3 regions of the Dactylosporangium sp. NPDC051485 genome follow, and region 2 is predicted to be linked to each of the others. Evidence: riboswitches for the same ligand, from Rfam matches in the RefSeq annotation. Region 2 holds a riboswitch; each other region holds the start of a gene.
The links. Region 2 has a riboswitch for cyclic di-AMP ahead of AB0M46_RS01710 (hypothetical protein). Riboswitches for the same ligand answer to the same signal wherever they lie in the genome.
Positions count from the first base shown of each region.

Region 1 (7,042 bases), on a different contig from region 2:
GCCTGTCGCCGTCGCCGTCGCCGAGTCGCGCCCCGGTCGCCGTGCGCTACACGTTCGACAGCGGGCTCGGGTCGCTGCATTCCCGGCAGGCCGAGGGCGGGGAGCTCGCCATGGTGCCGCACGACGGCGGACTCGCCGTCCGATTTCCCCAGAAATGTGCACATTACGGGGCTCCCAGTTGTCCGCGCGCCATCCTGCAGAGCGGGCCCGTCGGGTTTCTCAATCCGGGCCGCGGCGCCTTCACCTATGGGGCCAGCGTGCTCATCGGGCCCGATGAGACTTCCAAGGGCGCCAATGTCGTGCAGAAAGGGTTCTCGGTCGGTGGCAGTCAGTTCAAGTTGCAGGTCGACGGCGAGGCCGGGCGGCCCAGTTGCGTGATTGTCGGCACTGCCTCGGCTACCATTTTTGTAGCGCTCGCATCGCGGTCCGTCGCTGACGGGCGGTGGCACCGGCTGGCGTGCACGCGCGGTAACGCGCTGCTCACGGTGGCTCTGGACGGCGTCGAGGTGGGACGCACCGCAATTCCTTCGTCACTGTCCATTGTGAATGACGATCCACTGTGTATTGGCGGCAAGGGGACCAGTGCGAACAATGATCAGTTCGTCGGCGTAATCGACGACGTCTACGTCACTCGATTCGCGTGATTTTCGGAACAAATCGGACAGGAATCGCACACTCCCTTGAACCTGGGAACCCGGCCCCCTTAACGTGAATTCCCGTCGGGGCCGGACGTCCGCGCCAACCAACGGCGCGCCGGCCTGACACCGCCGAGTCGAATCGAGCCGGGGACCCACGCGTCCCAACCGGGGTGAATCCGCGTCGTGCACCTGAGCGCGCGGTAGGGCGACCTTCCCGCCCGAACCCGTCAGCTAACCCGGTAGGCGGTCAGGGAAGAAGGAGTAGCTCCTCGGTGGAGACCCATCTGAGGTGGACGAGGCGGCCCAGTCGTCTGGTGCGGCTCCTCGTTGCCACCCTCGGCGGTCTGTCTCTCGCGATCGGCATCACAGGGGGCGCCCACGCGGACCCGACGCCGGGCGAGATCGAAAAGCAGATCGACGACAAGTGGAACCAGATCGAGCCGATCATCGAGCAGCACAATCAGCTCAAGATCGAGCTCGCCGCCAACCAGACCAAGCAGAAGCAGCTCGAGGCGCAGATCGCGCCGCTGCGGGCCCTTGTCGACGCGGCCTTCGACAAGGTCAGCGCGTTTGCGGTCATGCAGTACAAGAACGGGCGCTTCTCCAAGCTCGACGCGATGCTCACCACCGGTTCACCGGACACGTTCATCGACCAGATGACGATGCTCAACATGCTGGCCAAGGACGAGCAGGACAGGATCAAGGACGTGCTCGTCGCGAAGCGGCAGTACGACGCCCAGAAGGGCCCGATCGACGAGCTGGTCGCCAAGCAGGCCGAGCAAGAGGCCGCGATGGCGCAGCAGGAAACCCAGATCAACGCCGAGATCAAGAACCTCAACGACATGCGGACCAAGGCCTACGGGTCGTCGGGCGGCACGGGGAACCTGCGGCCGGTAGCCTGCCCGTTCGAGTACACCGGTGGCCCGGGCGCCAAGGCGGCCCAGGTGGCGTGCTCGGAGATCGGCAAGAGGTACGTGTGGGCCACCGAGGGCCCGAACACGTTCGACTGCTCGGGGCTGACGCTGTACGCCTGGAAGCAGGCCGGGTACACGCTGCGGCACTACACACAGTGGCAGTACGACGACACCACCCGCGTCTCCCGGGCCAACCTGAAGGCCGGCGACCTCGTCTTCTTCTACAAGGACAACCACCACGTCGGGCTCTACGTCGGCGGCGGCTGGATGGTCCACGCACCGAATCCCAGCCAACCGGTGCAGATGAAAAAGATCGATGCAGAGCCGATTTCGGGGTACGGCAGAGTCGCCTAGCGACAGGGCGGGTCCTTCGGGACCCGCCCTCTTCACTGCGTCAGCGCTATTGCGTAGGCCAGGTCTTCCAGTTCTGCCACGAGCGGCTCGGCGTCGGCCCGCGCTGCCCCTGGTACCGCGAGCCGTAGACCGCCGAGCCGTACGGGTGTTCCGACGGCGAGGACAGCCGGAAGATGCACAGCTGGCCGATCTTCATCCCCGGCCACAGGCGGATCGGCAGGTTCGCCACGTTGGACAGCTCCAGCGTCACGTGCCCGGAGAAGCCCGGGTCGATGAAGCCGGCCGTGGAGTGCGTCAGCAGCCCGAGCCGCCCCAGGCTGGACTTGCCCTCCAGCCGCCCGGCGAGCTGGTCGCCGAGCGTGATCACCTCGAGCGTGGAGGCGAGCACAAACTCGCCGGGATGCAGCACGAACGGCTCGCCGTCGCCGACCTCGACCATCGAGGTGAGCTCGTCCTGCTGGATGGCGGGGTCGATGTGGGTGTACAGGTGGTTGTTGAAGACCCGGAACCACCGATCGAGCCGCACGTCGATGCTGGACGGTTGCACCAGCGCTTGATCGAACGGCTCGAGGCGCAGCTGGCCGCCCTCGAGCTCCTTGTACAGGTCACGGTCGGATAGCAGCACCCTCTGAGGTTAACGGTGCCGCCTCGTCGGCAGCTTGTGTGGTGGCTTGGAGAGCTTTTTGCAGCACATTTGCCGCGATGTCCAGTTCTTCCCTGGTGTACTGCGAAAAAGCCGCCCGCAGGTGCACCCCCAGCGGCGCGAAGAACGCGTGCGCCAGCTCCCGCGCCGACGGTCGCATGTGCAGCACGATCCGTCTCCGGTCGGCGGGGTCGGGCCGGCGCTCGATGTGCCCGGCCCGCTCGAGTCGCGCCAGGAGCGCCGTGGTGGCCGCCGGCGAGAGGGACAGCCGCCGAGCCAGCTCCCCGGCCGTGAGCGGCTCACGCTCCTCCGCCGCCCGCCAGACATGCGCCACGGCGTTCATGTCGGTGCGATGCAGCCCGTGCGCCCGCACGAACACGTCCACGAACCGATCGGCCTCGACGTTGAACTGCCGCAGCAGGGCGATCAGCTCCTCCGCTCCGCTCACCGCTTCAGTTTGCCTCTTTCGGGAAATCTGGCAATCCTCGTACACATGTTCGAGTAGCGTCGACTGTATGGCAACCTGGGCTGACTTCGCGGCCGCCGAGCCGGACCTGGCCGCGGCCATCCACAAGCTCGTCTGCCAGTACGGTCCGGGCCTGGCCTACCTGGCCACGGTCCGCCCGGACGGCGGCCCGCGCATCCACCCCGTGTCCCCGGTCATCACCCCCGCCGGCCTGTTCTGCTTCGTCCTGCCGTCCCCGAAACGCCACGACCTGGACCGCGACGGCCGCTACTGCCTGCACAGCTTCCCGCCCGAGGACTCCGACGACGAGGCCTACCTCTCGGGCCACGCCACCCCGGTCTCCGACCTGGAGCTGATGAGCACCCTGGCCACCACGATGCGCGCCGCGCCGAGGGTGGACTGGCGGCTGTACGAGCTGTCGGTGGACGTCGCCCTCCTGGTCCACCACGACACCCCGACCACCGCAACCCACACCGTCTGGAAGCCCAAAACCCGACTCCCCCCGAAACCTCGCCAGAATGGTCCGTGCACGAAGCCCGTGGATTCGGTACAGTAGGCGTCGCTCGCGGGTGTAGTTCAATGGCAGAACATCAGCTTCCCAAGCTGACAGTGAGGGTTCGATTCCCTTCACCCGCTCGGACCTAGGGGCCCTCTGTCCACGGAAAGCGTGGACCGGGGGTCCTCGCCTTTTCTCCTGGGGCCCGAGCCCCAGACCCCACGATCTGTGGTGCTCGCGGTCGTGGTTGCTACGCACCAAGCACCTTCACTTTCCTGCCGGCTGACGCCTGGCGCGTCTGGGTGCCGTCGCAATCCTTCGTGACGGTCACCCGTGGCCGGGTCCAGGGCCTCGGCGTGGGGCGACGGCGTGCCGTGGGTGCGGACTGGTGGGTCGCTCTGACGGGTCCACGCAGATCGGTGAGGCGTGCGGCCAGCGGAATCGCGTCGCTGGCCGTGGCTGGGTTCCTGGCGGCACGGTCTTCTACGAAGGGCACGGCAAACCTCTTCGAGAACGCCGCTTCGCGTACCTGCCGGTCGGGCCGACTGCGGAGTCGAACACGGGGTCGTTCGAGGGCCCAGGTTCCGATCGCTCGGCGGCGGTTGGTACCGATGGACCGCGAGCTGGTAGCCGTGGGTGGTCCGGGCTACTTGGCGTACTTCCAGATGGTGTAGTCCTTGGCGCCGGGGCAGATGAGGCTGGTCGAGGTCCACCCGCAGCCGGCCGAACGGATCGTCGGGGTGCCGAGGCTGGTCCGGAGTTTGTTGTCGAGGTCCAGGCCGTGGAGGGTGACCGGCGCGGGTTTCGTGCCCAGGGTGCCGGTGAAGACGAAGGCGCGGTTCGTGTCGATGCCGACCAGGGCGCCCTCGTGGCTGGCCACGGTGGTGCCGCGGGTGTCGTAGACGGTGCCGCCCTTGGTGGTGTTGACGATCAGGTAGCGGTCGTTGTAGTCGCCGCCCAGGGACTGTAGGGGGCGGCGGAGGTCTACGTCGGGGGCGGGGACGCGCCAGACCTGCTCGGCGGTGGAGCCGGAGCGGTAGCGGGCGAACTCGCGGGTGGACTCGTCGGTGCCGACCTGGTCGATGACGCACAGGTCGCTGCCCTTGGAGCAGCCGCCGATCCAGACCGGGGAGCGGTTGGCCGGGCCGTGGAAGCCGGGCTGCGGGTTGCTGTTCGAGGCGGTGACGGTGCTGACCTGATACTCGGTCTGCTGGTTGGCGTACACGAGGCCGTCGAAGCCGACCCGGCCGACCGGGGCGGTGTCGGGGATGTCGGCGACCTTCTTGGGTTCCTTGGCGCCGATGTCCCAGACGGCGCCGCCGGCGGCCACCAGGACAACGTTCGTGGTGGTGTTGGTGGGGCCGAGCAGCCGCCAGCCAGTGGGGAGGCCGATCGTTGTGGTGCCAAGGCCGGAGGCGACCTTGCCGGTGACCGAGGAGATTCGCGACATCTGATTGGTCTTGCGGTCCAGCCACAGCAGGGGTAGGGCACTGCCGGTCGACGGGTGGGCGTCGCCGGCCATCAGGATGCCGTCGGCGCCCACGGCGGACGTCCACTCGGTGCCGTCGATGTTGTTGACGCCGACGAGTTGGCGCTTGCCGTTCTCGGGTTCGGCCAGTGCCACGATGTAGTCGCCGATCATCAGCGCCTGGCTCCACTTGGCCGCGTCGCCGACCTTCTTGCGCTTGGTGGTCGAGGTGCTCAAGTCCAGGGTCGCCACGTCGACCGCGCGGCCGATCTGGGTGACCGTGTGGGCCTTCTTCTCGGTGAGGAACGCGGTGGCGAAGTCCGTCTCGGTCATGCCCTCGACCTGGATCGAGGCCGTCTGGGACAGCGTCTGGAAGGTGGGCTTCGGCTTGATCACCTGCCAGAGCCCGTAGACGGCGCCGCCCATGCATCCGAATACGAGAGTGAGGATCAGCAGGACGCGCAGCGCCGTCTTGCCGCCGTTGCGCCGGCGCGGTGGTGGCGGCGGCACTGGCATTGGGCGCTGATAAGGAAACGCGGGCGGCGGCATGACCGGCACGGGCCGCGGCGACACCGGCGACACCGGCGTAGCGGAGACCGGCGCCGGCGCGGGATAGGCGGACACCGGCATGACCGGCATCGGTGGGCGTTGCAGCGGTACCTGATGCGGCACGCCCGACGTTGAGATGCCGGTACGGGTATCGAACATGCCCGTGGTCGGCGCCGGAGCGGGCGGCTGCCGGAGCGGTCGCGGTTGCTGCGGCGCGGTCTGGGCGATCAGATCGGCGAGCGCACCCTCCGCGACCGGCAGCTCCGGCTGCTCCAGCATCGTCGGCGCCACCCCGAGTTCGGTGTGCAGGGTGTGCGCGACCAGCGGGATCCGGCTTGCTCCGCCGACCAGGAACACCACCGACAGGTCGGCCGGGGTCAACCGGCTGCGCTCGACGGTGGCGATCAGTTCGGCCACGCCGCGGCGTACCAGCGGCCGGGCCAGCGTCTCGAGCTCGTCGCGGGTCACGTGCAACGAGCCGCTCACCCCGGGCACCGCAACCGACGCCGTGGTCGCGCGGGACAGCATCTCCTTGGCGGACCGGACCTCGTCCCAGAACTGCCGCCTGTGCCGCCGGTCGAGTTCGGTGGTCGGCTGCGAGATCGGCAGCCAGACCGCCGGTTCGGTGCGCTCGAGCTGCTGCCCGAGGTACGCGACGAGCGCCGCGTCGATGTCCAGTCCGCCCAGGTCCTCCACACCGCCCCAGCCCAGGACGGTGAACCCGGTCGCCTCCCGGCGCACCATCGCCACGTCGAGCGTGCCGCCGCCGAAGTCGAACACCGCGATGGTCCCGCCCGACGGAACCGGCCGACGCATGACGTCGGTGAAGTACCGCGCCGCCGCGACCGGCTCCGGCATCAGCCTGACCTGCGGCCAGCCGGCCCGGGTGGCCGCGTCCTGCAGCGTCTGCCGGCGCAGGCTGCCCCACGCGGCCGGGTAGGTGAGCACCGCCGGCGGCAGGAACCCGACCGCCTCGCCAGCCGCCCCGGCTACCGCGCGCAGGACCGCGGCGAGCAGGTCCACGACCGGCACCTCCCGCCCGGCCAGCAGCACCGCACCGTCGTCGATGCGTTGTTTGGGGTTGGGCTCGTATCCGCCCGGATCGACCTGCGCCATCCGCTCGGCGTCCCGGCCGGCGTGGATGGTGCCGGTGCTGTCCACGTAGACCCCGGATGGCAGCACGGGCCGTCCGTCCACGAGCAGCGGCCGGGTCCGGCCGTCCGGCCAGCGGAGGATCGCCACGGTATTCGAAGTCCCGAGGTCGATACCGATCGCATGCCCCGACCCCGCCAACGGAGCTGTCACGGCCAGGATCGTACGCGGTGCGGCCCCCGCCGGGCGGCCCGTGAGTTCCGGAGCGGTTACCCTGTGCGCCTGGTCACGACCGGCTGCGGGCTCAGCGGGCCGGGGCGAGCAGCCGGTCGCGGAGGAGGGTGCCCGGCTCGTCGAACCACTCGTCATGTCGCCGTGGGCGGCAGGTAGGCGCGGCTGACGCCGGGCCCGCCGCCGGTGCG
Region 1 covers NZ_JBFAZW010000018.1:89,259-96,300, forward strand. The annotation lists gene AB0M46_RS13180 (LamG domain-containing protein) at 1-644, shown strand, start outside; cyclic di-AMP (ydaO/yuaA leader) riboswitch at 756-899, shown strand; gene AB0M46_RS13185 (NlpC/P60 family protein) at 953-1,906, shown strand; gene dcd (dCTP deaminase) at 1,953-2,531, opposite strand; gene AB0M46_RS13195 (MarR family transcriptional regulator) at 2,512-2,997, opposite strand; gene AB0M46_RS13200 (pyridoxamine 5'-phosphate oxidase) at 3,065-3,571, shown strand; tRNA gene AB0M46_RS13205 (tRNA-Gly) at 3,581-3,651, shown strand; gene AB0M46_RS13210 (Hsp70 family protein) at 4,158-6,833, opposite strand; gene AB0M46_RS13215 (hypothetical protein) at 6,986-7,042, opposite strand, start outside.
Region 1: another riboswitch for cyclic di-AMP. It lies ahead of AB0M46_RS13185 (NlpC/P60 family protein); the one in region 2 lies ahead of AB0M46_RS01710 (hypothetical protein).

Region 2 (11,729 bases):
CACTCGTGGATCCCCGACGAGGTGCCCGGCGCCGACGGCGTGCCCGAGGACGAGCGCTGGCACCCCCTCGACGCCCTCTTCGCCCCGCTGCTGGCCACCAGCGGCGAGATCGTGGGCATCCTCGGCGTCGACCTGCCCGCCGACGGGCGCCGCCCCGGGCCCTTCCAGCGCGAGCTGCTGGAGATGCTCGCCGCCCAGGCCGGCATCGCGATCGACAACGCCAACCTGGTCGAGGCGCTGCAGCGGGAGCGGCAGCACCTCGCGGCCAGTGAGGAGGCCTTCCGGCTGGCGTTCGACGGCGCCGGCAGCGGCATGGCCATGATCGGGCTGGAGGAGATGGCCCCGGCCCGGCTGACCCGGGTCAACCCCGCCCTGTGCGAGCTGCTCGGCCGCGACCCCGCCGAGCTGGTCGGGATGCGCGTGGCCGACCTGCTGCACCCCGACGACCTCGACCGGGCCCGGCTGGCCGCCGCCAGCACCCTGACCCGCAAGGGCGGGCCGGTGCGCGACTACGAGGTGCGCTGCGTGCGCGGCGACGGCGCGGTGATCTGGGTGTCGTAGACCATGTCGGTGGTGGCCGGGCCGCCGTCCTTCGGCATCATGCAGGTCCAGGACATTACCGAGCGCAAGGCCAACGAGGCCGACCTGGTCCGCCGGGCCTCCTGCGACCCGCTCACCGGCGTGGCCAACCGCGACGCGCTTGCCGCACCGCTCGCCGCGGCGATCCGCCGGGCCCGGGCCGGTCAGGGGCGCAGCGCGCTGCTCTTCTGTGACCTCGACGACTTCAAGGTGGTCAACGACACGCTCGGGCACGACGCCGGCGACGCGGTCCTGGTCGCGGTGGCCGAACGGCTGGCCGGGCTGGTCCGTCCGGGGGACACCGTGGCGCGCCTCGGCGGCGACGAGTTCGTGGTGCTCATCGAGAACGTCGGCGACGACCTCGCGCGGGCCGCCCTGGTCGAGCGGGTGGAGCGGGCCGTCTGCGCGCCGGTGACCCACGAGGGCCGCGCGATGCGGGTGCGGATCAGCGTCGGCGTGGCCGTGATCGACGATACGGTCGAGGATCCGGGCACGGCGCTGCGCATTGCCGACAAGGCGATGTACCAGGTGAAGCGCCATCGTCACGCGAATGGGTCATCCGAACGGATGACCAATCGTGTGACGGCAATCGGTGAGCGAACGGGTGCACCGGGTGGGATCCCGTTGCTGCGGTTGGCCGAGGCCGAAACCGCTTAGTAAGGTCGGGTGGTCTGCTTGGTCGACGGGCGCCGAATTGGTGCCACCGGGCAGTCGCCGTCGAGCCGCAATTTTGCGGGCCGGGGACCCACCGCAGTTTTGGGGTGTATCCGCGATCGAGTCGCGGTAGGGCGAATCCTCCCGTCCGAACCCGTCAGCTAACCCGGTAGGCGGCATCGGAAGGAGTTCTGCACGTGGTCTACCTCGATGCCTCGTTCCCTCCCGGACAGGTGAGCGCCAGGAACTGATCCTGGCTGCGCTTTCACGCTGAATTCGCTCGCGCGATCCCTTGTACTCAACGGAATCGCGCCGATCCCGCGCGCCCATTTCCGGCGTGCGATTCGCCGCGCCCATTTTTGCCGCGGTTCGTTTGCGCAGCGTCCGTTTTTTCACCGCGTCCGTGAGGAATCTTTTCTTGAAACCTTTGTCGCGTCAGTTTCGTCCCAGACATCGCCGGTCCGGCCTCGTCGTGAAGACCGGCGCCGCGTCCGTCGCGGCGATTTCCGCCGCCCTGCTGGCCACCGGCTCGACCGGCACCCCGGCCGCGCCCGTGGCTGCCGAGGCCGCCGCCCCGCCGGCCCACGCCTACGACGTCTCCTACGACATCTCTTACATCTCCTACATCCGGCCGCAGGCCGACTTCGGCACCGCCGCCCTGGTCCAGGCCCAGGTCCAGGCCCCGGCGCCGAAGCCGACCGCCCCGGTGCCGCCACCCGCGCCCCGGCCGCCGCGCCCGGTGGCCGGGCTCGACCAGACCCAGATGAACAACGCCGTGGTCATCGTGCGCCAGGGCCGGGCCCAGGGCATGCCGGACAAGGCGCTGGTCGTGGCGATCGCCACCGCGATGCAGGAGAGCGACCTCTACAACGTGGCCAGCCCGGCGGTGCCGGCATCGCTGCGGCTGCCGCACGACCGCGTGTCCCAGGACCACGACTCGGTCGGGCTGTTCCAGCAGCGCACGAGCCAGGGCTGGGGGACCGTGGCCGAGCTCATGAACCCCGCCCACTCGGCGATGCTGTTCTACAACGCCCTGGCGCGCGTGTCGGGGTGGCAGGGCATGAGCGTCACCCGGGCGGCGCAGGCGGTGCAGCGCTCGGCGTACCCGGGGGCGTACCAGAAGCACGCCGACCGGGCCGCCCAGGTGGTCGCCGCCATCGTCTGAGCGTCAGGGGACCGGGTCGGTCGTCCAGTCCTCCACGCGCGCGATCGCCACGACCCGCGCGTCGAGGCCGCCCTGGTCGACCTGCCCGTCGGGCCGCAGCGTGACGCGGTAGCCGGGGCCGTCGCGGCTGGGCGGCGGCACGTAGGCGTGGTCGGCCAGCACGAGCGTCGTCTGCGGCCCGCCGGTCACCGGGTCGGTGCCGCGGTCCATGCCGACGAGGGCCACCGGCGCAGCCGTGACGACCGTCAACCCGACCGGTACGGCCCGGCGCCCGTCGGTGCCGAGCCGCTCGGCGATGTGCCGCCACATGGCCCGGTTCTCGCCCGGCGGGCCGGGCGCCTTGCCCTCGACGGTGGCCCACGCGCCGGGCGCCCACTGCCAGAGCAGCCCGGTGGTGTGCGGGTCGGCGGCCACGGTGTACCACCGCGCGTCCCCGGCCCCGAGCGCGGGCGCGGGGCTGGTGGTGACCGCGAGCCCCGCGCCGGGCCGCGCGGCGGTGGCCGGGTCGAGCCAGCGGGGGAGGTGCCCGGGCGCGTACAGCGTGATGCTGAACTCGGTGGCGCCTCCCTTGTCGCGGCCGTCGGTGTAGCTGAGCGACTGCATGGCCGCCCACATGGTCCGGTCGGTCCGCTCGCGCACCCCGGCCGGCAGCCAGCCGGGCGCGATGCGCAGGACCAGCACCTCGTCGAAGCCGCCCGCGAAGCGCCGGGTCCGCGGGGTCTGCGCCGGGCTCGCCGAGGCCGACCCCGATGTCCCCGCGGCCGGCCCGGCGCCGGGCTGGGCGGGCCGCAGCGCGACCGCCGCCGCCCCGGTGAGCCCGAGCACGACGACCGCGGCGGCCAGCCCGGTCGCCAGCGCGCGCCGGGCCTTGCGCCGCCGCCCGTCGGCGACCACCCGGGCCAGGTCGACCCGCGACCGCGGCGCCTCGCCGCCGGCGTGCATGAGGCCCCGCACGGCCCCCTCGTCGAGGTCATTCATCGTGTACTCCCCGTGTCGATCGGCGCCAACCGCCTGCGCATGGCGCTCAGGGCGGCCGCGGTCTGGCTCTTGACGGTGCCGGGCGCGCAGCGCAGCGCCTCCGCGGTCTGGTCGACCGACATGTCGTAGAAGAACCGCAGGACGAGCACGGCCCGCTGGCGCGGCGGCAGTTCGGCGAGGGCGTCGCGCAGGTCGAGCCCGGCCGGCAGCCCCTGCAGCGCGGCGTCCTCGGCCGGCCCGTCGGGCAGCCGGTCCAGCAGCCGCACCCGGGCCCACCCGCGCCGCTGCTCGTCGACGAAGCGGTGCACCAGGATCGTGCGCACGTACGCGTCGACGTTGTCGGCCCGCCGGATGCGCCGCCAGCGCACGTACGCATCGGTGAGCGCGCGCTGGACGATGTCGTCGCCCCGGGTCCAGTCGCCGCACAGCAGATAGGCGGCGCGGCGCAGGCCGGGCAGCCTTGTCCGGACGAACTCGTGGAACTCTTCTTCGACGGCGTCCGCCATGTTTCCCTCCCCGCGTCACTTCTATGGCGTCGCCGGGCCGGAAAACGGTTCGGTGCGAGGTGACAGGCGGTGACGAACGCAGCTGCGAGGTCGTGGTAGAACCCGATGATGAAGGCGCGGCGGTCGGTACGGCGGCGGAGTTCGCCGAACTCGTTCATCCACGCGTGGCTGGCTTCCACGACCCAGCGCCAGCCGGTCTGGATCGGGGCGGGTTTCCCGCGCCGGGCGATCCGTCCGCGCCAGCCGCGTCCGGCGAGCAGGTCCCGGGTTGCCCAGTCGTAGCCGGCGTCGAGATGGACAGTGACCCGGCCGGGCCAACGGCCGCCGAGCTGCGCGTCAGCAGCGTCCAGGGCCGGGCCGAGCAGGAGCGCGTCGTGCCGGTGTCCTCAGTTCGGCGCGGCGGCGGCGCGGCGGGCCAGGGCGACCAGCTCGGCGACGGCGGCCGGAGCGGGCGAGGCGAGGTCGAGCGCCAGCAGGGCCTGCGACAGCAGCTCCTCGGCCTGGCGCCGGCACCAGTCGCGGGCGCCGGACTGCTCGATCGTCTTGGCCGCCCGCTCCGCGTCGGCGTCGCTCAGGCGGCCGCGGCCGTCGAAGAGGCCGGCCAGCTCGTCCGCCCCGGCGGCCAGGGCGGCCGCGACCGGCAGGGAGTGCCGCCGGCGGCGCAGGTCGGCGTAGGCGGGGCGGCCCGGGCCGGCGTGCTCGCCCCAGATGCCCAGGAGGTCCTCGGCGAACTGCACGGCCAGGCCCAGGCGCACGCCGAAGAGCCGCAGGCGCTCGACCTGGTCCGGGTCCCCGCCGCCGGCCACCGCGCCCAGGGCGCAGGCGCAGCCGAAGAGGGCGCCGGTGCGCTGCTCGACCATGGCCAGGACGTCGCGCAGCAGGTCGGTGCGCTCCTCGGCCGGGTCGGGGCGGGTCTCGCGCAGCGCCAGGCAGGCGTGCTGGCCGTGCAGGAGCTCCTGGACGGTGTCGCCCAGCACGCGCATCATCGCCCGGTCCGGGCCCGGCGCGCCGGTGCGCTGGCGGGGGCGGCCGGGGGCGGTGTGGGTCGGGTCGCCGGTGGCCACCACGTCGAAGGCGAGCGCGAGCAGCGCCTCGCCTCCCAGCGCCGCCGGCTGGCTGCCGACCACGCTCCAGGCGGCGCCGTCGGCCCGGCCGTCGACGAGGTCGCGGCGGATCGCCGACCAGTGGTGCATGAGCTCGACCGCGACGGCGGCGGGCACCGCGTCGTGCGGGTCGCCGCCGACCGCGGCCGCGCAGGCCAGGGTGAGCGCGCTGCGCAGCCATGCGGCCGGGGCGTTGCCCCTGGCGGGGTGTCCCAGCTGCAGCTCGCCGACCTCGCGGGACGGCTCCGGGAGCCGCCCGATGGCCGCGCGCAGCGGCGGGTCGACCATCCGGCCGGCCCAGCGCAGCACGTCGTCCGTGGTGCGCAGCACGATGACCATCAGCCGAGCCGTCCGATCCTCGCCCTCACCGGGCTGCACCACCCTCGCGTCGCCGTGTCGAGACCGGGGTCAAGTATGCCGGGGAGGCCGGGCGCGTACGGCGGAAACCGGGAGGGCCGGGCCGTGTGGCGAAATCGGCTGTCGCCCGTCCGGCGCGTGTCGCGCGAAAATCCGCGTGTCGTCCCGGCGGCCGTGCCCGTTGCGTTACGCGGTGTGCGCGGCCACCACCCGCTCGACCGCCGGGTCCGGGGGCGACTGGACGGCGGGCGGCCGGTGCCGGATCGCGTCCCAGGCGGCCTTCCAGGCGGCCCCGACGTCCCTGGCCGTGTTGTACCAGATCGTCACCTGCTGGCAGCCATGACATCCGGACGGGACGCCCCACGCGTCGACGCCCAGCCCGCGGCAGAGGGTGACGGCGCGGTACAGGTGCACGTCCTGGCTCACCAGCAGCGCCCGGCTGACGCCGTAGACGTCGTGGGCCCGGCGGCAGGTGTCGTACGTGTCCAGGCCATACGGGTCCAGCACGAGCCGGGATGGGTCGACGCCGCGCTGGGCGAGGTACGCGCTCATCGCCTTGACCTCGTTGCCCGATCCGCCGTGGGCGTCGCCGGAGATCAGCAGCGCCTTGACCTTGCCCGAGGCGACCAGGGCGGCCGCCGTGTCGAGCCGGTTGCGCAGGAACGACATCGGGTCCTTGCCGCCGTTCTCCAGCTGCGCGCCGAAGACGATCGCGACGTCGGCGGCGGGCGCACGGTCGGCGGACACGAGCCGGCCGGCCGCCGAGGCGCGCAGCCACACGGTCGGGGCGAGCGTTACGGCCAGCGCGATCACGGCGGCGACGACGAGCCGCCGCAGCACCTTCCGCCGGCGCCGCCGGTCGTCGGGCAGCCGCCGGGAGAGCCCGAGCGTGGCGATCACCACCCATTTCCGGCGGTACCACGCAAGCCTGGCCGGCGCCGCAGTGTCCCCCGCCGGCGGCGACGGCTCGTCCGCCGGCGGCGACGGCTCATCGGTCAGCGGCGACGGCGGGGGAGTCATGCGCGCAGCATGCCACGGCCCGGCAAGGCCCCGCCGCCCCGCGAGTCGTAGATTGTCGGTGCCGCGAGGCAGGATGTATGACGTCGGACCGGTGGGAGGTGGCGGTTGGCCGGCAAGATCAAGGACGAGGACATCGCCCTGGTCCGCGAGCGCACGTCGATCGAGGACGTGATCTCCGAGCACGTGACCCTGCGCTCGGCGGGTGGCGGCAACCTCAAGGGCCTGTGCCCGTTCCACGACGAGAAGACCGCCTCGTTCAACGTCTCACCCGCCCGCAACGTGTACTTCTGCCACGGCTGCGGCGCCGGCGGCGACGCGATCAAGTTCCTCATGGACCACGACCACCTGAGCTTCGTGGAGTCCGTCGAGCGGCTGGCCGCGCGGGCGGGCCTGCAGCTGCGGTACGTCGAGGCAGGCAGCGCCCCGATCCGCCCCAGCGGCCAGAAGCAGCGCCTGATCGCCGCGCACGCGGAGGCGGCCCGCTTCTACGCCGAGCAGCTGGGCACCCCCGGCGCCCGGCCGGCCCGGGAGTTCCTCGCCCAGCGCGGCTTCAGCAGGGAGGCGGCCGAGCGCTACGGGTGCGGCTTCGCCCCCGACGGCTGGGACCACCTCAGCAAGCACCTGCGCCAGAAGGGGTACTCCGCGCAGGAGCTGACCAGCGCCGGCCTCTGCCGCGAGGGCCGCTCCGGCGGGCTCATCGACCGGTTCCGCCGTCGCCTGGTGTGGCCGATCAAGGACATCTCGGGCGACGTGATCGGCTTCGGCGCGCGCAAGCTGTTCGACGACGACGACGGCCCGAAGTACCTCAACACGCCGGAGACCCCGCTGTACAAGAAGTCGCACGTGCTCTACGGCATCGACCAGGCCAAGCGCGAGATCGCCAAGCAGAGCCGGGTGGTCATCGTCGAGGGCTACACCGACGTGATGGCCTGCCACCTGGCCGGCGTGCCGGTCGCCGTGGCCACCTGTGGCACGGCCTTCGGCGGCGACCACATCTCAGTGCTGCGCCGCCTGCTGATGGACGCCGACGGCTACGGCGGCGAGATCATCTTCACGTTCGACGGCGACGCGGCCGGGCAGAAGGCGGCGCTGCGCGCGTTCGAGGACGACCAGCGCTTCGTGGCCCAGACGTTCATCGCGGTCGGCCCGGACAACATGGACCCGTGCGAGCTGCGCCTGGCCAAGGGCGACGCCGCGGTGCGGGACCTGGTGGCCGACCGTCAGCCGCTGCTCGACTTCGCGCTGCGCTCAGTGATCCAGCGTTTCGACCTCGACACCGCCGAGGGCCGGGTCGGCGCCCTGCGGGCCACCGCGCCGCTGGTCGCCAAGATCAAGGATCGGACCCTTCGGCCGGAGTACGCCCGCAAGCTCGCCGGCGACCTCGGCATGGAGCTGGAGACCGTGCAGCGTTCGGTGGCCTCGGCGGCCAAGGGCGTGGCCGACCCGGTCCCGGCCCAGCCGCAGCGGCGGGCGCTGGCCCCCGACAGCGCCGAGGCCCTCGTCGAGCGGGAGGCGCTGAAGCTCGCGCTGCAGCAACCGGCGCTCGCCGGGCCGATGTTCGATGCGGTCGGCCCCGAGATGTACACCCACCCGATGTATTTGTCCCTGCGCTCGGCGGTGGCGGAGGCCGGTGGGGCGTCCAGCGCGGCCGGCGGGGCGGTGTGGATCGAGCGCGTGCGCGAGTCGTGCACGGACCTGGCCGCCGCGGCGCTGGTGGCCGAGCTCGCGGTCGAGCCGTTGCGCCTGGACGGGGAGCCGGATCCGCGCTACGTCGAGGTCACCATCAACCGCCTGCAGCTCATGGCCCTGAACCGCGCGATCGCCGAGCTGAAGTCCAAGCTGCAGCGGATCAACCCGGTCTCCAACGCCGACGAGCACCTGCGCCTGTTCAGCGAGCTGGTCTCCCTCGAGCAGCACGCCCGGGCCCTGCGCGACCGAGGGGCGAGCCGATGGTGAAAGACTGGTCCGGATGTTCGGCATTCTGAAGCGGCGGCGGTTGCCGGCCGGCAAGCGGCCCCAGTTGGGGCCGGACGAGCGCGTGGTGGCGTGGGCCGTGGCGACCGGGGACAACGTCGTCGTGGCCACCAACCACGGGCTGTGGCTACCGGAGGCCGGCGAGCGCCTGGGCTGGCACGAGATCCACAAGGCGACGTGGTCGGGCCGTCAGCTGGCCGTGATCGCGGCGCGCGAGGTGCCGATGGACGGTGAGGAGTACGTCGTGATGACCGACCTCGCGCCGCTGATCCTCACCCTGCTCGACCCCGACCGCGTGCCGGAGCAGGTGCGGGTCCGCGTCAACAAGTCGATCGCGCACACCTCGCACCATCCGATCGAGGGCACCCGCGGCGGCGTGCGGGTCGTGGGCCGGCGCGTGCCCGGGGTCAACGGCCTGCGCTGGACCGTCCGGTACGACGAGGGCGTCGACCCGGAGGCCTCGGGCGTGCCGGAGTACACCCGCGAGCTGGTGGCCTGGGCCCGATCCGGCCTCGGCACCACGTCCTAACCACCGAGTCCCCGCTCGGGCCAGGCCAGCCGTCCCAGCTTGGGTCAGGCCGGCCGCCCTAGCTCGGGTCAGGCCGGCCGCCCCGGCTCGGGTCAAGCTGGCCGTCCGGGCTCGGGCCAAGATCGAACCGATAAGTCGGGCGCTGGCGCGCCACGACTTATCGGATATATGCCCTGCCGGGGTATAAATCCGAAATGTCGTGGCGCGTCAGCGCCCGACATTTCGAAGAAAGCTCGCTAATCAGTCAGTTCGGGCGTCTGGCGTCTGCGAGTCTGGCGGCGGGCGAGGCGTACCAGCAGCGTCACGACCAGGGCCACGTCCAGCACGGCGCCCGGCAGCTTGGTCTTCGTGGCCAGGCCCAGGCTGTCGGGCAGGGTCAGGAACGGCAGGCCGACCACCGCCACGTGCACGCCCGTCCGCAGCCGCCCCGTCAGGTGGGTGCCGGCCAGCAGGGCGATGCCGGCCAGCGCGTACCAGGCGTAGAACACCGGCCCGAGCACCGCCGTGGCCAGCAGGGCCAGGCCGGCGGCGGTCAGCACGGGGTCGAGCGCCTCGCCCGGGGACCGGCGGGCCGTGCGCGCCGCGCGCCACCACAGGATCAGCAGGAGTGCGGCCAGGACCACGAAGCCCAGCGCGCGGGCGACGGCCACCGCGGTGTCGAAGGCGGCGGGGCGGCCGGCGGCCCGCAGGACGTACCCGGCGGCCATGCCCACCCCGGTCGGGATCGACAGCCACTGCTTGAGCTCGGCCGTGGAGCCCAGCGCGCGCAGGAAACCCAGGCCGTGGCCGGTCGCCGCGGCGAGGACCGCGTAGGTGGCGAGCAGGGCCGCGGTGAAGCCGAACGGGGCCCGGCGGCAGGGGCCGCCGGGGCGGAAGAGCACGAGCAGCATGGCGAACGGGGCCGCGACCAGCGCGGTGATCTTGACGGCGGCGGCCAGGCCGACCGCGGCGCCGGCCGCGCCCGAGCGGCCGCGGGTGGTGAAGGCGAAGGCGGTCAGCAGGAAGCCGGCCAGCAGGATGTCGTTGTGGACGCCCGACACCACGTGGATCAGCACGAGCGGGCTCGCGGCGAGGAGCGCGTTGCCGTCGGTCAGGCGGTGGGCCGCGGCCACGCACAGCACCAGCCCGATGATCGCGAGAAGGCGGAACAGGCCGACGGCCAGGATCAGGTGACCGTGCGCGAGCCAGGCGACGCCGCCGGAGAGGGCGAACCACAGCGGGCCGTAGGGGGTCGGCGTGTCGCGCCACAGCGGCGGTACCTCGGACAGCCACGTGCAGGGCAGCGCCGACGGGCCGTGCTCGTAGAGGTTGATCCCGGCGTCGAAGAGCTGGCCCTGGCAGGCGTACGCGTACACGTCCAACGCCCCCATCGGCGGCGCGACCAGGAGCGGTGCGCTCCAGATCGCCGCCGTGACGAGGAGCTCGCGCGGGGCGCTCACCCCGCGCAGCGACCACCAGGCGCGGGCCAGCAGCAGGAGGCCGGCGAACCACACGACGACGCCGGTGACCCAGGCCGCGTCGTGTGGCAGCGGCTTGCCGGCCAGGAAGCCGCTGAGGGCCAGCAGCGTGGTGGCGGCCAGCCCGAGCCAGCGCGGGTTGAGTCGCACCCCGGCATCCTAAGCGCCGGCCGGGAAAACTTTCGCCGGCCCGGTTTGGGATGGTTTGAGAAAGGTCGGATGACCTTCCGATACGCCGTCTGACCTGGGGAAACTCGCATATTTTCCAATGCGTCCGAACTTCCGTATGATTCAGCAAAAGTTTGGTAACGAGCGAAAGAAGCTCTAGACGCAGGGACTGCGGCGGGCCTAAAGTCTCGACGCAACACGGGTGTAACGCACGGCACACGGCCCAGCAACCAGCCGCCAGGTGGCGGTGTGGTGGTGTAGCCGCATGTCGCGCGCGCCTGGGCCTGCGACCTGAGTAGGGGGTGGCTCCGATGAATCCGATGAACACGGTCTCCGCGATCGACAACCCGGTACAGTCGCGGCTGCTCCGCCTGTTGCGGGACACCGGTGCGTTGTCGCGGGCGGAGCTGGCCGATCGACTCGAGGTGCCGCGACCGCGGCTGCTGGCCGACCTGGACGCCCTGGTCGCCACCGGGCTCATCCGGGAGGCGGGGCCGGCGGCCAGTCGCGGCGGGCGGCGCTCCACGCTGGTCGAGCTCAACCCGGGGCTGCGCTTCGCCGCGGTCGACCTCGGGGCCAGCTCGATCGATGTGGAGATCACCGACGGGCGGCTGGAGCCCGTGGCCGCCTACGGGGAGCCGGCGGACATCCGTTCGGGACCGAAGGTGATCCTGCAGCGGGTCAACGAGATCCTGCACAAGTTCCGGGCGGAGGCCGCCTTCGAGCGGCTGCACGCCATCGGGATCGGCGTGCCTGGGCCGGTCAGCTTCCGGGACGGGGTGCCGGTGTCACCGCCGATCATGCCCGGCTGGGACCGGTTCCCGGTGCGAGAGGCGCTCGGGCGGGAGCACAACTGCCCGGTCGTCGTCGACAACGACGTCAACATCATGAGCATTGGCGAGCGCTACGGCGGCGTCGCGCACTCGGTGGACAACCTGCTGTTCCTCAAGGTCGGCACGGGCATCGGGTGCGGCATCTACCTCAATGGCGAGGTGTACCGCGGGACGGACGGCTGCGCCGGCGACATCGGCCACATCCAGGTCGACAGCCACGGGCCGGTGTGCGCCTGCGGCAACGTCGGGTGCCTGGAAGCGCTCTTCGGCGGCGGCGCGCTCGCGCGTGACGCGGCCGCGGCGGCGCGTAGCGGGGCCTCGCCGGCCCTGGCCGACCGGCTCAACGCCAACGGGGTGGTGACCGCCAAGGACGTCGCCGACGGCGCGGCCGAGGGGGACGTCACCT
Region 2 covers NZ_JBFAZW010000002.1:150,699-162,427, forward strand. The annotation lists gene AB0M46_RS01700 (PAS domain S-box protein) at 1-561, shown strand, start outside; gene AB0M46_RS01705 (GGDEF domain-containing protein) at 565-1,236, shown strand; cyclic di-AMP (ydaO/yuaA leader) riboswitch at 1,285-1,424, shown strand; gene AB0M46_RS01710 (hypothetical protein) at 1,706-2,398, shown strand; gene AB0M46_RS01715 (hypothetical protein) at 2,402-3,376, opposite strand; gene AB0M46_RS01720 (SigE family RNA polymerase sigma factor) at 3,373-3,882, opposite strand; gene AB0M46_RS01725 (polyprenyl synthetase family protein) at 4,269-5,324, opposite strand; gene AB0M46_RS01730 (ElyC/SanA/YdcF family protein) at 5,529-6,362, opposite strand; gene dnaG (DNA primase) at 6,468-8,318, shown strand; gene AB0M46_RS01740 (hypothetical protein) at 8,332-8,865, shown strand; gene mptB (polyprenol phosphomannose-dependent alpha 1,6 mannosyltransferase MptB) at 9,102-10,472, opposite strand; gene AB0M46_RS01750 (ROK family transcriptional regulator) at 10,811-11,729, shown strand, end outside.

Region 3 (11,729 bases), on a different contig from region 2:
CCTCGACCCGGCCGACGAGGTCGTAGCCCGGGGTGAACGGGAAGGGCGGCTGGTCGTAGTACTTGCCGCGGCGCATCTGCTGCTCCGCGAAGGACACGCCGGTGGCCTCGACCCGGACGAGGGCCTGGCCGGCGGCCGGGGCGGCGAGGTCGCGGTCGCGCACGAGCAGGCCCGCGGGCTCGACGATGCCGGGAAGGACGATCTCGGTGGCGGTGTGCATGGGGTAGCCCTCCTCAGTTTGTATGTGTGCACTTGCGCCACGAAGACGGCGCCGGGGTCACGGCACGTGGCGCATCCCCTCGGTCAGGGCGCGGGCCCACGACTCGTCGACGCCGTCCAGCCCGGCGGTGACGATGAGGTGGCACAGCTGCCCGTAGGCGACGAACTCCTGGATCTGGCGGTCCGTGGCCCCCGCGGCGCGCAGGAAGTGCACGAGCCGCTTGTAGCCGGCCCGCACCGCCGCGCCGACCTCTGGCACGTCGCTGACGCTCTGCGCGTGGACCTGCAACAGCAGCAGGTCGCGGTCGGCGATGAGGTCGGCGTAGGCGTCCCCGATGGCCTCGAGCAGCTTCGCCGGCTCGTCGGTGCCGGCCCGCTCGGCGGCCGCCTCCAGCGTGGCCATGATCCGGTCGTAGCAGGCCTCGACGGCCGCCACGAACAGGCCCTGCTTGCCCGAGAACAGCCGCAGGGCGTAGGCCTCCGAGATCCCGGCCGCCGCGGCCACGGCCGTCACCGGGGTCGCGTGGTAGCCGTTGCGGGCGAACACGGACACGGCGCGGTCGAGAACGGTGGCCCGGCGGGCCTCGGCGGTACTACGCATGTAAGTCAGTACACACTTACAAACTTCCGGTGTCAACCCGCGGCCCGGGGGTTGCGTGGCGGAGCGTCCCGGACGGTCAGCGCTGGGGGCGGGGGAGGCCGGGCGGCTGCTCGGCCCGGTCCTGGGCGGCCATCGCGGCCATGGCGGTGTGGTAGCGGGCCCGGTCGATCCGGCCGGCGAGCAGCAGCCGGACCGCGTCGCGCTCGAACCGGTCGCGGCGGCGCTGGGCGGTGCGGGCCAGCCACAGGGCCAGCCGGGGGCGGTAGCGGTCGTCGGCGGCACCGCGGGCCCGCAACGCGATCAGGTGCATGACGACCAGGGCGAGGTACCCGCATATGGCCAGCGCGGCGACGCACAGGGCGGCCACTTCCGGGCTCACGTTCGTCCTCTCCCTCGCTCGCGTTGCGGCGCGGTGCGACTCCATCGACGAGAGTAGGCGGTTCGTGCCCGCCCCGGCGGTGATTTCCCGATCAGCGCACGGGTATGCGCCGGGTGAGCGGGCCGCAGATCACCGTTGGGTGGCCCCCGCCGACCTCGGCCGTCACCGCCCGGCACCGCGGGCCGGCCGGCAGGTCCTGCGGATCGGGCGCCAGCGGCATACCGGGCACGATTGCGGCAAACCGTAAAGGCGGTGCCGGGCGTGCCGATGGCCGGGTGGAGGGGTGTCGGCATGCAGGAAACGCAACAGCGCAAGGGGCGCTCGCTGCGCGCCCGGGTGTACCTGGTGGTCGCCGTGTGCGCGGTGCCGGCCGTGATCGGCAGTGCCGTCGGGCTCGGCCAGACCCACGACAGCGTGGTCGACCTCGACGCGCGGTCGGTGCGGCCGCTGGCCGCGCTCGGCGACCTGCGCGACATGGAGGGCGACACCCGGGTGCAGGTGTGGGAGTACCTCGCCGCCGCCCCGGCCGACCGGCAGGCCATGCGGGCCGACATCGCCCGGACCGACCGCAGCGCCGACGCCGACATCGCCGACTACCTCGCCACGCACGCCGGGGCCGGCGCCGATCGCGAGCGGCTCATGGGCGACTTCGCCGGGAAGCTGCACGCCTGGCGCGCGGTGCGCGACCAGCAGGTTCTGGCCGCCGCCGACGCCGGGCGGCCCGACGCGGCGTACGCCGCCGCCGGCGGGGCCCTCGCGGACGCGAACGAGGCCATGGCCGGCCCGCTCGACAAGCTGTTCACCGCCGAGGTCTCCGCCGCCAGGGCCCGCGTCGATGCCTCCAACCGCGGCTACACGCGGGTCCGGTTGCTCGTCACCGGCATCATCCTGCTCGGGCTGGGCCTCGCGGTCGCCGCCGCGCTGCTGCTGACCCGCTCGGTGCTGGCCTCGGCCCGGCGCATCAGCGGCGTGCTGCACGCCGGGGACCGCACCCGGCGCATCGGCGCGAACCCCGACGCCAGCGAGATCGGCGACCTGGGCCGGCAGCTGGACCGGATGTTCGAGGCGATGCAGGAGCAGGAGGAGCACCTGCAGCGCGAGCGGGCGGCCAAGGAGGCCCAGCTGGTGCGCAACACGGTGCGCCAGCAACTGGCCGAGCAGAGCACCCGCCGGCGGGCCGGGGAGATCCTCGAACGGACCAGCGGGGCGGTGCTCACCGAGCTGCGCAACGTCATGGCCCAGGCCGACGCGGTGCTCGGCGCGGCCGACTCGATCGAGCGGCAGGCGTCGTCGGCCTACGAGGTCACCCGTACCGTCGTCGGCCGGGCGTCCACTGTGGACACCGTCGTCGGCGCGGTCAACGCGAGCCTGGGACGGGTCGACGGGATCGCCACGCTCATCGCCGGCATCGCCGGGCAGACCAACCTCCTCGCGCTCAACGCGACCATCGAGGCGGCCCGGGCGGGCGCGGCCGGGCGCGGCTTCAGCGTCGTGGCCGGCGAGGTGAAGGCCCTGGCCTCGAAGACCAAGGACTCCACCGACGAGATCGCCACCACGGTGGAGGCCCTCGGCGCCGACGCCGCCGCGATGGCCTCGGTCATCGCCGACATGAGCGACGGCGTGGTCTCCGTCGGCGGCGTCACCGCCGAGCTCAACGACGTCTCGGTGCGCCAGCGCGACGCCGTGCACCGGCTGGTGCAGAGCGTCCGCGAGGCGGTCGGCCGGGTCGAGGCGCTCAACCAGGTGACCGACCGCCTCGAACGGCGCCGGCACAGCCGGGCCGCCGTCGAGGGCCGGATGACGATCCGCGTCGGCGAGCGCAGCCACGACGTGGAGCTGCTCGATCTGAGCATCAGCGGCGTACGCTGCGCGGTCGTGCCGCAGTGGCACGCGAGCGTCGGCGGCCCGGTCGAGCTGACCCTCGAGTTCGGCACCGACCGCATCACGGCCCGCGGCCGCGTCGTGCGCCTCATCGACGGCGAGTACGGCGAGGAGGCCGGTATCGAGTTCCAGCAGCTCGACCCGGCCGCCCAGGCCCGTATCGACACGTTCCTGGGGCATCTCCTGCGCCCGGAGCAGGCCCAGGAGATGCTCACCGGGTGAGTGTTGCCGCGAGCGCTACGCCGAGTAGCCGCGGGCGGCGATCCAGTTGGCCATGTTCCAGGTCGACATCCAGTAGGTGCGCGAGCCGAACATGCCCGACGGGTCGGCGACCTGCACCGCCCGGCCGCGGTCGCGGTAGCCGACCAGCGTGATGTAGTGGCCGCCGGAGAACTCGTGGTAGACGCCGCTCTCGTCGGTGGCGCCGCCGACGATGTTGGCCACCACGGCCCGCCCGCTGCTCATCGCCGCGACGGCGTCGCGCTGCAACTGCTCGGCCTGGGCGCCGGTGGCCTGCTGGCCCGGGATCCAGCGGGTGCGGTACTCGTCCTTGCCCAGCACCCCGTTCATCGCCCGGGTCACGTCGGCCGCCGAGTTCGTGCCGTTGACCGTGGTGCCCAGGCGGGCGGCGAGGTCGCCCTGTGACAACGCGACGCCCGAGGAGGTCAGCGCCATGCGGGTCGAGGCCGGGCCGCAGTAGTAGTAGTTTGGTTGGAACTGGAAGTCATAGTCGACGGAGTGCGCCTCCGGCGAGGTCAGCAGCGGGTCGGGGGCCGGCGGGTCGGCCGGTTTGCCGGGCGCGGCGGTGGCCAGCGCGGGCGCGGCCGCCTTGGCGGTGTGGGCGTCGGCGGGTTCGGACGTCTGGTGGAGCACGGCGGCCGTCGTCACCGTGGCGGCGAGCATGGCGGCCGAGCCGATCAGCGCGGGGACCGGCCGCCGGGTCAGCGTGCCGAGATCTGGGTAGCGCACAGCGGAACTCCTTCCGGTGCCGCCTACCGGGTTAGCTGACGGGTTCGGGCGGGAAAGATCGCCCTACCACCGGACCGTGAGGGCCGGTGGATTCACCCCGGGACTGCGATGGGTCCCCGGCTCGCCTACGCGACTCGGCGGATCGGGGCCGGCGCCACCCGTTCGGGGGCAGAGGGTCCGGCCCGGACGCCGCGACATTACTGATCGGTATCCGGGCCGGGAACGGGGGTCCGAAATGCTGCGACCTGGCGGTCAGGCGACGGCGAGATCCATGCCGCGGCGGCCGGTCGGGTTGAGGTCGGCCAGCTGGAAACGATCCGGCCAGGCACGCTCGTAGTGCTCCTCCGGGAAGTCCGACGGGCTCGAGCCGGTCTCGAAGGCCGCCCGGACGTCCGCCGCGTAGCGCTCGTTGCGCGGGCACCACGGGGCGGCCGGGATGTACATGACGTTGCCCCAGCCGCGCTGCCGCCGCACCGGCGCGACGCTGTGGATCATGTCGCTGTGCCACCACACGGAGTCGCCGGCGCGCACGTCGGGGATGCCGGCCAGCGCCCGCACGAGCAGCGGGTGCCAGCGCTCGTTGGCCGGGAAGACCTGGTTCACCGTCACGCCGCACATGTCGTCCTCGGGCACGTCGGACAGCAGGGGGCGCAGCATCAGGTACGCCATCGCCGCCGGGATGGGGACGGTGTGCAGGACGCCCTGGTCGTGGTCCATGTCCGACAGTGCGGTCCAGCCCTGGAAGGTGCGGAAGGCCGAGCACATGGTCGTGCCCGGGTACTGCGGCCCGTCGGTGCGGTAGGCCGCGTCCCAGGGGTCGTAGGCCTCCACCGAGCCGTCGAACAGGTGCCGGAACGCCCGCTGGTAGGACTCGGTCATCCACAGGTCGAGCGTCCCCGGGTCCAGATGCGGGTTGAGGCCGGCCGAGTCGGCGCCCTCGGGCCGGCGGCGGATGCGGTCCGGGTAGAGCGAGTCGCGGTCCGGGTCGAACCACCGGACCCCTTCCGAGTCGTACTTCCACTGCCGGTTCAGGAACGCCTGCACGCGCGCCATGCGGTCGCTCGTGCGGGCCTGCATCTGGGCCGGGGACCAGTAGATCGGGTAGATCTCGGGCCGCGAGCCGACGGTGCCGAAGAAGTCGTCGCCGGGGCCTCGGTACTGCTCGAAGAAGCGGTTGCCCTCGACGTACTCGACGATGTTGCGGTCCCAGCCCAGCGCCTCGTCGCGGTCGAAGTGCCCGCGCACGACCACGCAGCCGCGCCGGTGTAGCAGCTCGGCCTGCCCGGCCGGGACGGTGCCGGCGGCGATGTCGGCGTAGTCGATGACCGGCCAGACCTGCTCGCCGCGGGCCCGCGCCGCCTCGATCTGCTCGACCTCGGCCTCGACGCGCCGCTCGACCGCGGCGAAGACCTCCTCGACGGTGCGCCCGGACGCCGCGATGCGGGCCCGGATCGCGGCCTTGACCTCGCGGATCGCGCCGGGCAGGTCCGCCGGCGTCTCCTCCCAGTGCGGCAGGGCTGGTGCAGACACGGCCGCCCCCCTCTCGTTCTAGTCAGGACTCCTTATTTGTATCTCGACGGTACGCACCCGCCCCACTTCTAGGCAAGACTCCTGACTAGAATCCGTATGTGGACGTTGCCAGGCCCTCACTGGAGCTGGTCCGCTCGCTGACCGACGAGCACGTGCTGCGCGCGCTGATGCGCCACCGCCGCCTGACCCGGGCGGAGCTGGCCGCGCAGACGGGGCTGTCGAAGCCGACGGCGGGGGAGAGCGTGCGCCGCCTGGCCGAGCGCGGCCTGGTCACCGACACCGGCGAGCGCACGCCGGGCGGCCGGGGGCGGGGGCGGGTCGGCTCCTACTACGCCTTGACCCCGGCGGCCGGCGCCGCGCTGGCCGTGTCGATCGCGCCGAGCGGCGTCACGGGCGAACTGCTGGACGCCTACGGCGACGTGATCGCCCGCGCCCACCGCACGCTGGGGCGCCCGGCGGTCTCCGAAAACGTGGGCGCGGCCCTGGCCGAGGTCGCCGCCGAACTGGCCGCCGTGGCCGCATCGCCGGTGGGTTTTCGCGGCCCGGAGCCCGGGGGCGCGGGCCTCATGGCTCCGGAACCCGGAGGCGCGGACCTTCGGAATCCGGCGCTCGGTGGCGCGGCGCTTGGGGGCGCGGACCTTCGGGATCCGGCGCTCGGGGATCGGGCGCCCGAGGGTGCGGTGCTTGGGAGTGCGGCATGCAGAGATGTGACGCTCGGGAGTGCGACGCTTGAGGGTGTGGACCTTCGAAGCTCGACGTTCGGGGGTGCGGCGCTTCAGGATGCGACGCTCGGCGGCACGGCGCTTCAGGATACGGCGCTCGGCGGCACGGCGCTTCGGGATGCGGCGCTCGGTGATGCGGCGCTCGGTGATGCGGCGCTCGGGGGTGCGGCGCTCGGGGGTGCGGCCTCACTGGAGGGCGGCATATCCGGAAAGTCGGGCACGGCGGCGGGTGAGGGCGGGCCCGGCGGAAGAGTGCGGCTGGCCGTGGTGGCGGCGGCGGATCCGGTGGACCGGGAGAGCGGGCGGCTGGTGCAGCTGCCCGACTCGCCGTTCCTCATCGGGGAGCTGGACCCGGTGGCGGTGCTCGGGCCGCACGTGGCGGGGCCGGTCGTCGTGGACAACGACGTCAACTGGGCGGCGCGGGCCGAGCGCGAGCACGCCGGGGACGACTTCGCGTACCTCTATCTCGGCGAGGGGCTCGGGTGCGCGGTGGTCGGCGACGGCGAAGTGGCCCGGGGGCGCCACGGGCTGGCGGGGGAGATCGCGCACCTGCTGACCGTCGGGCCGCACGGCCGGGCGGTGCCGCTCATCGAGGTCTTCGGGCCGCTCGGCGTGCGGCTGCCGGGTTCGACCGCGATCGACGCCGACGCCCTGCTGGCCGCGACCGCGGCGCCCGCCCCGCTGGCCGCGGCCAACCGGCGGGCGGTGGGCGTGGCGGTGGCCGGGGTGATCGCCGCGGTCGTGGCGCTGGCCGATCCCGGGCGGGTGGTCGTGGGGGGCACGTGGGGGCCCGCGCTCATCGATGCGATCCGGGCCGGGGTGGGGGAGCATGCCCGTGCGGTACCGCTGCAGACCGCCGCCGTGACGCAGGAGCCCGCGCTGGCCGGTGCGCGCCGCGACGCCCTCGAACGGCTGCGCGCGGCCATCGTCGCCGACGCGGCGGCCGGACCCGCCACACCCGCGTGAGCCCGGCGCTCGGGTAGGGCGTCGGGGAAGGCCGGCACTGCCGTGGCGAGCGGCGCGGCGACGTGCGGCCGCGGCGGCCGAAACTGCCCGGTGTCGAGCAACGCCGGCACGGTCGCGGCGGCCGGCGTCCCCGCATCCATGGGCGCCCGGCACGTGCTGGCCAGCAGTCATCCGTCCCGCTGCAGGCGCGGGTGGGCCGATATCAGGCGCGGGCGCGGCGGGCCAGGCGCTCGGCGTCGACGATAAGGACGCTCTTGCCGTCCAGGCGCAGCCAGCCGCGGGAGACGAAGTCGGCCAGGGCCTTGTTCACCGTCTCCCGTGAGGCGCCGATGAGCTGGGCGAGCTCCTCCTGGGTCAGGTCGTGGTTGACCCGCAGCGCGCCGCCGTCGCGGGTGCCGAAAGGGCCGGCCAGCTGCAGCAGCTTCTTGGCCACGCGGCCCGGCACGTCGGTGAAGATCATGTCGGCCAGGGCGTCGTTGGTGCGGCGCAGCCGGCGGGCGAGGACCCGCAGCAGCTGCTCGCTGATCTCGGGGCGGCGGGTCAGCCAGGGGCGCAGGGCCGGCTTGGTCAGCCGGGCCAGCCGCGACTCGACCACGGCCGTGGCGGTCGCGGTGCGCGGGCCCGGGTCGAAGAGGGCCAGCTCGCCGACCATGTCGCTGGGGCCCATGATGGCGATGAGGTTCTGCCGGCCGGCGGTCGAGCCGCGGCCCAGCTTGAGCTTGCCGCTGATGACGATGTAGAGGCTGTCGCCCAGCTCGCCCTCGGTGAAGAGGACCTCGCCGCGGTGCAGGTCGACGTGGTCGAGGCCGGCGGCGAGCTCCTCGGCGGCCTCGGGATCGATGCCTTGCATGATGCCGCTGCGGGCGAGCACCTCGTCCACGCCACCGTCCTCCAGTTGTCGAGGCATCGACCATACCGCGTGCGTCGCGCGACCGGACCGGCACCGACGGGCACCGATCCCTGCCGGGCGGCGGCGACGCGATGCCCGTGCTGGCGTTTCGCTACCGCGCGTCGGCCGAACCGCCATGCGCCGCCCCGAGCGCGCTGTCCGGTTCCCGACTCTCCGGACGGCAAAATCAGCGACACGGCGGCAACCCTCACCGTCGGTGGTCGATCGAACCGGGGCAAACCGCATCGAATCCGGTCACCTCTGCGTCGCGGCGACGAAACCTGGACGGTCTACGGTCACGCACCGGACGGTGACCGTCTAGGGTAGTCGCGTCGCTGGCGGGCGACTGTTTGACGGGGGAGGAACTGGCGTGTTGCGACGATTGCTGCCCAGGCCGGACAGCGGCGAGGGGCTGATGCGCTTCGGCGTGCGGCTGCTCGTCGTGGTGCTGTGCGCGGTGACACTACTGCAGGCGATGCGCCCGGCCGTGTACTCCACGCGCCAGGGCGTCGACTCTATCCGCAACCGCAGCAACGAGCAGGCGGCGCCGCGGCACATGGAGGAGCAGCTCGGCCGGGACATCCATGAGCAGATCCCGGCCGGCACCCGGGTCGCCGTCGTGGACGAGGACCTCAACTGGCGGCTCCGGCTGGCCGCCGCGGCGACCAACCAGGGCATGGTCGTGGTCGGCGACACCGTCGCGCGGACCCCCGTGGTCGGCTCGGGCGTCCAGCTGGAGATCTGGCGGGAGTCCGACCCCGCCGCGCCGTACGGCGTCCGCCTCATGACCCGCAAGCCGGTGACCTCGTGATCACCAGTGCGCTCGGCGTCCTGCTGCTGGCCGCCGCCGGGCTGCCGCTCGGCTTCGCGCTGACCCGGTCCTGGCCGCTCGCGCTCGTGTTCTCCCCGCTGACCGGGGCGGCGGTGGCGGCCGCCGGCGTGCTGCTCATGACCTGGTGCACCGGGCCGCTGCTGCTGTGGGTGGCGCCGGTCTTCCTGTTCACCGTCTGGCTGGCCTGGCGCCTGCGGCGGCTCGCCCCGCTGGCCCACGGGCGATGGGGCGACGCGCTGCTGTTGTTCGTGCCGCTGATCCCGCCGTACCTCATGCTCGCCCAGGAACCGATGGGCTGGGACGCCCACATGATCTGGTGGATGCACGCCGGCTACTTCGCCGAGGGCGGCGAGTTCACCCGCTTCGCGACGGGCAACCTGTCGATCGGCTTCGGCCATCAGGACTACCCGCCGATGAGCTCCGCCGCCGTGGCGCTGGTCTGGAAGGCGCTCGGCACGCGCGACTACTACCCGGCCTCGATCGTCACGGGTGTCGTGACGATGGCGACCGGCGCCGCGGTCGTCTACGCCGTGCGCACGGTGACGGCCAAGGCGCCCGCGCTCGTGTCATGGCCGGCGGCGATCGCGGTCGGCCTCTCGGCGTTCAGCCCGCTGTGGATCGTGCCGACGGCCGGCTTCAGCGACGCCATGTGCGCGTCCGCGTTCGCCGCCGGCGCGGTGCTGCTGCTGTTCGGGTCCGACCCGTTCAGCCGGCGGACCCTGCCGCTGACCCTGCTCCTGCTGTGCGCGGCCGGCCTCATGAAGAACGAGGGCCAGAGCATGGTCATCGCGCTGGCGCTGGTGGGCTCGGTGAAGTACCGCCGCAACATCCGCCATCTCGGGTGGGTCTGGCTGCCGGTCGCGGTCTCGGGGGTCTGGTCCGTCACCGTCCGGCTCCTGGGCGCCCAGACCGATGTGCTCACGGGCGGCCGGTTCGGCAAGCTGCTGCACGGCGACCCGGACACGACCGGACGGTTCGACACGGTCTTCTCGACCATGTACCACCGGGTCGACCAGGTCCTCGTGTTCGCCCTGGCCGTCGTGGTGCTGGGGTTGCTGTTCCTGCGCCGGCGCCGGCGGGAGTTCGGGCTGGCGCACGACCTGTGGCTGTGGGCGGTCGTCGCACTGTACTGGGGCGCGCTCACGTTCATCTATATGATCACGCCGAACGACCTCAAGTGGCACCTCGGCACCTCCGTCGACCGGGTCGTGATCTGTGCCGTGGTGCTAGCTTGCGCCAGCGCCGCATGTTGGGCCGCGGTGGCCTGGTATCAGCCTGCCGCGACCGACCCGCCGGCCGTCGACCCCTCGACGGCCGACAATCACGCTGCCTCCGGGAGTCAACGGTGAAACTGTCCATCCTCATGCCGGTCTACAACGAGGAAGCCCGCCTCGAGGAGGCCCTCAAGCAGGCGCTGAACGTGCAGTACCCCTGCGAGATCGAAATGGTCGTGGTCAACGACGGGAGCAAGGACCGCACCGCCGAGATCCTGGCGGCGGCCACCGACCCCCGGCTCCGCCCGATCCACCACCCGGTGAACCAGGGCAAGGGCGCGGCGATCAAGACCGCGGTGCAGAACGCCACCGGGAAGTACATGGTCATTCTGGACGCGGACCTGGAGTACGACCCCGAGGACATCCCGAAGCTGATGCGCCCGGTCCTCGACGGCGGCGTCGACGTGGTCTACGGCAATCGCACGTTCGGTAGCCACGCCGCGTTCTCGTTCTGGTACGTGATGGGCAACCGGGCCGTCACCACGTTCGCGAACATCATGTTCAACTGCTACATCAGCGACCTGGAGACCTGCTTCAAGCTGATGCCGGTGGAGCTGTACCGCTCGCTCAACATCAAGTCGAAGGGCTTCGGCATGGAGGCGGAGGCGACCGGCAAGCTGCTGCGCCGCGGCATCCGCCCCTACGAGGTGCCGATCGCCTACCGCGCCCGCACCCGCGAGGAGGGCAAGAAGATCACCTGGCGCGACGGCGTCGAGGCGCTGTGGATCATCACCCGCGAGCGCCTCCGCAAGCCCCCGCGCGTCAAGGCCGCCTGAGCGCCTCGGACAGCAGGAAGGGCCCGCCCACGGCGGGCCCTTCCTGCTTGTCGGCCTCAGGACGACGGCTGCGGCTGCGTCAGGAATGGGGCCAGGGCGCCGGTGATGTAGTCGCGGTCGCTGCTGTCCAGGGACTCGCCGGTCCAGGTCTCGGCCAGCTCGACGGTCTCGCCGCTGTGCAGCGTGACCGAGAACTTGATGGGGAGCTTCTTGAGGATCGTGGCCGACCGCACGTCCTCGTAGGGCACGAACCGGTACCGCAGGGCCAGCTTCTCCAGCGGGGCCGAGCGCAGGATCATGACCAGCCGCTGCTTGCCCTTGTCGGTGGACTTCGGGCAGGGCACCAGGATCAGGCCGTTGTCCAGGATGAGCACGTCGTAGTGCTCCTTGCCGGGCGCGGTCATGTTGGCGATGCCGCCGAGGAGCTCGGCGCCGTCCGCGCTGGCCTTGGCCGACTGCTGGCGGACCGCGGCGAAGTCGATGCCCAGCTCGGCCAGGCGCGCGCGGGCCTGCGGCACCGTCGCCGGGTCCAGCGCCAGCGTGCCGATCTCGCCGACGCCCATGTCGGTGCCGTCGGTCCGCACGAACTTCGCGCCGGCGGTCCACGAGTGCTGCCAGCGGCCCAGGCCCTGGGCGCGGGCGGCGATGGCGATCGCGGCGCCGATGATGCCGCTCAGCGCCCGGCGCTGGT
Region 3 covers NZ_JBFAZW010000046.1:17,719-29,447, reverse strand. The annotation lists gene AB0M46_RS25300 (medium chain dehydrogenase/reductase family protein) at 1-220, opposite strand, end outside; gene AB0M46_RS25295 (TetR/AcrR family transcriptional regulator) at 278-820, opposite strand; gene AB0M46_RS25290 (hypothetical protein) at 897-1,199, opposite strand; gene AB0M46_RS25285 (hypothetical protein) at 1,291-1,419, opposite strand; gene AB0M46_RS25280 (methyl-accepting chemotaxis protein) at 1,491-3,302, shown strand; gene AB0M46_RS25275 (C39 family peptidase) at 3,318-4,049, opposite strand; cyclic di-AMP (ydaO/yuaA leader) riboswitch at 4,055-4,199, opposite strand; gene AB0M46_RS25270 (YbiU family protein) at 4,302-5,579, opposite strand; gene AB0M46_RS25265 (ROK family protein) at 5,678-7,267, shown strand; gene AB0M46_RS25260 (Crp/Fnr family transcriptional regulator) at 7,470-8,147, opposite strand; gene AB0M46_RS25255 (hypothetical protein) at 8,527-8,967, shown strand; gene AB0M46_RS25250 (hypothetical protein) at 8,964-10,337, shown strand; gene AB0M46_RS25245 (glycosyltransferase family 2 protein) at 10,334-11,038, shown strand; gene AB0M46_RS25240 (M48 family metallopeptidase) at 11,095-11,729, opposite strand, start outside.
Region 3: another riboswitch for cyclic di-AMP. It lies ahead of AB0M46_RS25275 (C39 family peptidase); the one in region 2 lies ahead of AB0M46_RS01710 (hypothetical protein).